2 regions of the Verrucosispora sp. ts21 genome follow, and region 2 is predicted to be linked to the other one. Evidence: riboswitches for the same ligand, from Rfam matches in the RefSeq annotation. Region 2 holds a riboswitch; the other holds the start of a gene.
The links. Region 2 has a riboswitch for S-adenosylmethionine ahead of C1A38_RS21495 (ABC transporter substrate-binding protein). Riboswitches for the same ligand answer to the same signal wherever they lie in the genome.
Positions count from the first base shown of each region.

Region 1: it holds a riboswitch for S-adenosylmethionine, as region 2 does, so the genes downstream of both, thrC (threonine synthase) here and C1A38_RS21495 (ABC transporter substrate-binding protein) in region 2, are expected to answer to the same signal.

Region 1 is NZ_PNOZ01000002.1:3,387-6,756, reverse strand. Features, by position in the region: gene C1A38_RS00780 (DUF4232 domain-containing protein) at 1-239, opposite strand, end outside; gene C1A38_RS00775 (DoxX family protein) at 504-953, shown strand; SAM riboswitch class I at 1,136-1,271, shown strand; gene thrC (threonine synthase) at 1,281-2,567, shown strand; gene C1A38_RS00765 (GNAT family N-acetyltransferase) at 2,868-3,370, shown strand, end outside.
Region 2 is NZ_PNOZ01000053.1:10,475-13,844, reverse strand. Features, by position in the region: gene C1A38_RS21505 (amino acid ABC transporter ATP-binding protein) at 1-116, opposite strand, end outside; gene C1A38_RS21500 (amino acid ABC transporter permease) at 113-895, opposite strand; gene C1A38_RS21495 (ABC transporter substrate-binding protein) at 931-1,776, opposite strand; SAM riboswitch class IV at 2,050-2,162, opposite strand; gene C1A38_RS21490 (sensor histidine kinase) at 2,218-3,216, opposite strand; gene C1A38_RS21485 (response regulator transcription factor) at 3,330-3,370, opposite strand, start outside.

The DNA of each region.
Region 1 (3,370 bases), on a different contig from region 2:
ACGCCCTCGGCCGGACAGGGGCCTGGTGCGGCGGTGTCGGCGGTCGGCGGCGTACCCGTCGACGGGGTGGCGACCGGTGGTGGGGTGTCGGTCGCGCCGGCGGCGCTGTCCCCGGCGTCGGGGGTCGGGGCGCACCCGACGAGCAGGGCCAGCGTCGCGAGCGCCCCGACCGGGCGGCGATACGGCCGGGTCCGGCGCCGGGCGGTCGTTGCTGGAGATGTCATACGTGTCCCGCGCATCGGGACATCGTCACATCGCCCGATACCACGCGTGGTCCTGACGTCCCGGATTCGTGATCGAGGAGCACACCCGCCTCAGTAAGGGGATTCCCGTGGCGCGAGCCTTCCGCGAACCGGTTGGACGCTGAGTGACGGGACAGCGCCCGGAAGTTTCAGCCGCTAGCATGGTCTGGGAGCGTTCCCACAGTCAGAGATTGCATCGACAACTATCTATACATCTCGCATTCTGGATCCCCTCATCGGATCTACTACGGAGGTATCCGAATGCGTATCGACCGGTTCGGCGGGCCGGCACTGTCCCTGTTCCGCATGGTTGTCGGCCTGCTGTTTCTCTGTCACGGCCTGGCCTCGTTGTTCGGCATCTTCGGTGGTAACCGGGGCAGCGGTGAACCTGTGCCGCTCGGCCAGTGGCCGGGCTGGTGGGCCGCACTGATCCAGGCGCTCTGTGGTGCGCTGGTGCTTGTCGGCCTTTTCACCCGTCCCGCCGCGCTGCTGGCTTCGGGCTCGATGGCGTACGCGTACTTCATGGTCCACCAGCCCGAGGCGCTGCTGCCGATGCGCAACCAGGGCGAGTTGTCCGTGTTGTTCTGCTGGTCGTTCCTGCTTGTCGCGATCCTCGGCCCGGGAAGCTGGGCGCTGGACAACCTGTTCGGGCAGCGCGGCGGGCGGCAACTCGCTCTCGACGCCGACGCGCGCAGCTCCGTGCCGGCCTGACCCTCCCTCGCGAGAGTCGCGATCATGCTCGGACCTGGATCGGGTGGTGCTTCGGCGGCACTGATGCCACTCGATCCAGGAATGAGCGTGACCTGCGGACCAATCGGCGATTTCGCTCACAAGCTGGGACAGCCAGGCGACGGCGGCGGCGCTACTGCCTAGAATCGGCAGCACAACTGCATACCTCATCCAGAGGGGCTGAGGGATACGGCCCGACGACGCCCCGGCAACCACCTCGCGCGCTCATCGTTGAGCGTCCGGCGGGGCAGGTGCCAATTCCGTCCCCGCCGCAGAGTGCGATGCGGGGGAAGATGAGAGGACTTCGGCATGACGTCGACGCTCGCCCCCTCCGGCATCAACACCGCCACCAGCCCGGCCCGCGCTCTGGTCTGTCGCGCCTGTTCGGCCCGCTACCCCCTCGCCGCCCAGCACGCCTGTTACGAGTGTTTCGGCCCGCTGGAGGTCGACTACGACCCGGCCGCCCTCGCTGCCGTCACCCGGGAGCAGATCGAGGCCGGCCCGCGCAACATCTGGCGGTACGCCGCCCTGCTGCCCGCCGGTCAGGACCCGGCCACCCGGGTCACCCTGGAACCGGGGTTCACCCCACTTGTCGCCGCCGACCGGCTCGCCGCCGAGTTGGGCATCACCGCCCCGCTGTGGGTCAAGGACGACAGCGCCAACCCCACCCACTCGTTCAAGGACCGCGTGGTGTCGGTGGCGCTGACCGCCGCCCGGGCGCTCGGCTTCTCCCGGTTCGCCTGCGCCTCCACCGGCAACCTGGCCAACTCGGTCGCCGCGCACGCCGCCCGGGTCGGCACCCCCTCGGTGGTCTTCATCCCCAGCGACCTGGAACAGGGCAAGGTGGTGACCACCGCCGTCTACGGCGGCGACCTGGTCGCCATCGACGGCTCGTACGACGACGTGAACCGGCTCTGCGGTGAGCTGGTGGAGACTGACGAGTTCGAGGACACCGCCTTCGTCAACGTCAATGTCCGGCCGTACTACGCGGAGGGTTCCAAGACGCTCGGCTACGAGGTGGCCGAACAACTCGGTTGGCGGATTCCCGCCCAGGTGGTCATCCCGATGGCCTCCGGCGAACTGCTCACCAAGATTGACAAGGCATTCACCGAGCTGGTCGAGATCGGGCTGGTCGAGGCGCCTGCGGGCGGTTGGAAGGTGTTCGGCGCGCAGTCGGCCGGCTGCAACCCGATCGCCACCGCCCTGCACGCCGACAGCGACGTCATCACCCCGGTCAAGCCGACCGGCATCGCCAAGTCCCTGAACATCGGCGACCCGGCCGCCGGTCTGTACGCGCTGGAGGCGGTACGCCGCACCGGCGGCTGGATGGAGTACGCCGACGACGACGAGATCCGCGCCGGAGTGCGGCTGTTGGCGCGTACCACAGGGGTCTTCGCCGAGACGGCCGGTGGCGTGACAGTGGCGGTGCTGCGCAAGCTTGTCGAGTCCGGCAGGTTGGATCCGACCGCCGAGACGGTGGTGTTCAACACCGGCGAAGGGCTCAAGACCCTCGACGCGGTGGCCGGCGAGGTGGGGCCGACCCATCGGATCAAGCCGTCGTTGCGGGCCGCCCGCGATGCCGGCCTGCTCGGCTGAGTCGACCGGGCACATGATCAGCGGAAATGCCGTGACCAGCGGTAAATGATCAAGCGGAATCGCCGGTGATCGAAGTGTATTCACGTTTCTTCAGGAATGCGGAAAACACGCCGACGGGGACTTGACGGCAAGAACCGCACAGCGGAAGATGCTCCGTGCGGGAGGGCGTATCGCCGTAGACTTTCAGTCTGTACGACCCAACGCCGGAGGCGTTGTGCGATCGACCCTCCCGACCAACGTCCGAACGGGCCAGCGAAAATTCGCTGGCCCGTTCGTCTTTTCCTCGCGCAGGCTGCCGACATGACCCTCACCATCGCGCCCTTCGGTGCCGGCGACGACACCGCCATCGAGCAGGCGTACGAGATCGACACCGCCGCCTGGGCGGTGGACGTGCCCGACCTGCCCAGCTGTCGGCAACGGTTCTTCGGCATGATCCGGCACCCGATGCCCGGCGACGTGGCGGTGCACCTGCTGGCCCACGTCGACGGTGCGCCCGCCGGCTATCTGCTGCTCGACCTGCCGCAGCTGGACAACACCGAGAACGCCTCCGCCGACCTGGTCGTGCATCCGGCGTACCGTCGCCGGGGGGTGGGGCGCGCGCTGCTCGACCGGGGCCTCGACGTGCTGCGCGAGCGGGGACGTGTACGGGTGAGCACGATGAGCCCCGCGCACCTGCCCGGACAGCCGGACCGCCCCTCGCCGGCAACCGCCTTCGCGACCACCGTCGGCGCGACGGACGCCCTGGTCGACGTGCGGCGACGACTCGACACCCGCCACCTCGACCAGGCGCTACTCGACGCGCT
Region 2 (3,370 bases):
CCGATCACGCAGGCCGTCGCGCCCCGGGCCACGTCCAGGTCCACCCCGCGCAGCACCTGGTGACGCCCGAAGGCCAGGTGCACGTCGCGCAGGCTCAGACTGACCGAGTCGCTCATCGTTGGTTCCCTCCGGCGGCGCCGGGCAGCGCCAGGTCGAGGTCGTCGGGGTCGTCGTCGGCCGGGCCGGTGGCCGGTCGGCCGTGTCGCAGTCGCCCGTCGATCCAGTTGACGACGTGGGTCAGCGGGACCGTCAGCGCCAGGTAGAAGAGCCCGGCCAGCAGCAACGCCGACTGGTTGCCGGTGTTGGCGGCGTAGTCCTGCCCGATCCGGAACAGCTCCCGCTGGCTGGCCAGCAGGCCGAGGAAGTAGACCAGGCTGGAGTCCTTGATCAGGGCGATCAGCTGGTTCACCCAGGCCGGCAGGATCCGCCGGATGCCCTGCGGAATGATCACCCGGCGCATCGCCTCGCCCCAGGAGAAGCCGAGCGCCCGGGCCGCCTCCAGCTGGGTGGCCTCCACCGACTGGATGCCGGAGCGGAAGATCTCCCCGATGTACGCCGACGCGATCAGCGACAGCGCCAGGATGCCCAGCGGGTACGGGTTGGGCCCCCACACCTGCATGCCGAGCGGGGCCAGGCCGACCCCGATCAACAGGATCGTCGCCGCGGCTGGCAGGCCACGGAACACGTCGGTGTAGACCCGCGCCGGCCACCGCAGCCAGCGGGTCCGCGAGATGCCCGCGACGGCCAGCACGATGCCCAGCGCCGAGCCGAGCAGGGCGGCGGTGACCGCCAGGATCAGCGTGTTCGGCAACCCGACAGTGATCATCTCGGGTAGCGCCTCGCGCATCGACTCCCAGTCGAAGAACGTCTCCCACAGGGTGCGCAACGGATCCACGGGTCAACCTCCGCCCTGCTCGTTCCTACTCGCCGTCAGGAAGCCGACGGGACGGTCACGGTGCCGCTGCCCGGGGTGAAGTCGGCCGGGATCGCCCGACCCGGGTAGTACTGCTCGCTGAGCCGGGTCCAGGTGCCGTCGGCGATGACCTCGTCGAGGGCCTTGTTCAGCGCCTCGCGCAGCGCGTCGTTGCCCTTGGCGAAGGCGTACGCCGTCGGGGCCGGGCTGAGTTCCTTCGCCGCCACCTCGATCTTGCCGCCGCTGTCCGCGGCGGTCTTCTCACCGATCTCGGCCGGGGAGATCCAGGCGTCCGCGGTGCCCGCCTTGAGCTGGTTGAGCGCGCCGTTGTAGTCGGGCACCCGCACCGGGTCGAGGCCCTTGGTGGTGGCGTAGTCGTCCTGGACGGTGCCCTGCACGACCACCACCCGCTTGCCGGGCAGCTCGTCGAAGCTGCTCAGCGTCGAACCGGCGGGCACGTTGAGGCCGAGGTAGCCGAAGTCGTAGCCGTTGCCGAAGTCGACTGTCTTCTTCCGCGCCTCGGTGATGGTGATCGAGGAGCTGCCGATGTCGAACTTGCGGTTGTTGACCTGGGCCAGCAGGCCGGAGAAGTCGGTGCCGACGAACTCGACCTTCAGTCCGAGCTTGTCGGCGGCGGCGACAAGCAGGTCGTTGTCGAACCCGGTGAACTTGCCGTCCTTGAGGTACACGTTCGGCGGCGCGTCGGTGAGGGTGCCGGCCCGCAGCACGCCCGGCTGGAGCAGGTTGTACGGGTTGTCGGCCTCGCCGGCCGAGTCCGAGCCGCAGGCGGTAAGCGTGACGGCGGCGAGGACTGCGGCGACGCCGACGGCGGCGGCCCGGGTCAGGGCAGGAACGAATCGCACAGGTGTCTCCTGGATGAACGACGGCGGGCACGGACGTGCCGCACCGACGGTCCGCCGTGGGACGGACCGCTGGGATGAACCGATGGCAGAGGGGGAGATGCCGAGGCCCGCAGGCTCGGCGACCGGCAGCGACGCGGTCAGCTACACGCGGCGCTACAGACCCGCATCATGTCGACGTGCCGACGTTGGGTCAGATCGAGGCAGGCCGCCACGGGAGCGGATCGACTGCGGTACGACATGGGTCTCCCTCGAGGTCGTGATGACCTGGAAACCAGGCCACGCTTGCACCGGTGGTTGCACCGGTGCCTGGTCCTCACCCGGGGCACCCCTGCGCGGACGAGGGTTGCCGGCCAGCAAGCCGGGGCTTCACGCTGGCACTCATGACCTGCGGCCGAGGCTAGCAGCAGGGGATGGGTCGGCGTCCACCCGGTATGACGGCCCTCACGCTCTGGTCATCTCCGGTGGTGCGGCAGGTAGGCGCACCGTGACGTGGAGCCCGCCGGTGGGGCGGGGGGCGAGGGTGAGGGCACCGTCGTGTGCCTGGACGATGCTCGTGACGATGGCCAGGCCGAGGCCGACACCGGCGTGCTCCGCACGGACCCGTTCGGTGCCGCGCTGGAACGGCTCCACCAGCGTGGAAACCAGGTGTGGGGTGAGTCGTTCGCCGGTGTTCTCGACGGTGAGCAGCACAGCCCCGGGCGCGACACTTGTCGTGATCCACACGGTGCCCTGATCGGCGGTGTTGTGAATGATCGCGTTGTGCAGGAGGTTCGTCGTCATCTGCAACAGCAGCGGGTGGGAGCCCAGGACCGGGGCAAGATCGGCCCGCGACTGAATGGTCAGGCCGCGTTTCTCGGCAAGCGGCAGGAGCGTTTCGGCAGCCTCTTCCGCGAGCAGGGAAAGGTCGAGGCGTTCGCGGGTGAATGACTTTTCGTTGGCACGACTGAACAGAAGCAATGCCTCGGTGAGTTTGATGGCCCGGCAGTTGACGGCGTGCAGGCGATCGATGATCTCGCCGAGGTCGCGGTGCCGATCGGTACGTGCCACGTCGAGAAGTGTCTGCGTGATCGACAGTGGGGTGCGTAGTTCGTGTGAGGCATTGGCGGCGAATCTGCGCTGCTGCGCGACGTGTGTTTCAAGGCGGGCGAGCATGGTGTCGAATGTGTCGGCGAGTTCGCGGAACTCGTCCTGGCGGCCCGGCAACCGGATCCGGTGGGAGAGCGATCCGTCGGCGGCCCTGCGGGTGGCATCGGTGAGGCGAGTCAGCGGGGCGAGCATCCGGCCGGCCAGGATCCACCCTGCCACGAGGCCGAACAGAAGTAGCAGCGCCCACAGCGCCGCGGCCTTCGGCGCGAAGGCGCGCAGCAGGTCGGACCGATTGGGAATGAAGAGGCGGGGGTGCGACCCCGGCGGTCCCGTGACCAGCACACCGTCGGGCACGTAGCGGAGCAGGAACAGCCACACGACCGCGAGCAGCAGGGCGACGGCGAGCAGGAGAAACCCGGCGTAGCTGAGGGTGAGTTTGAGGCGAACGCTCAAACCGGGTGGCCGGGCTACGGTCGTGCCTCGTCGATGCGGTAGCCGACGCCGGGCA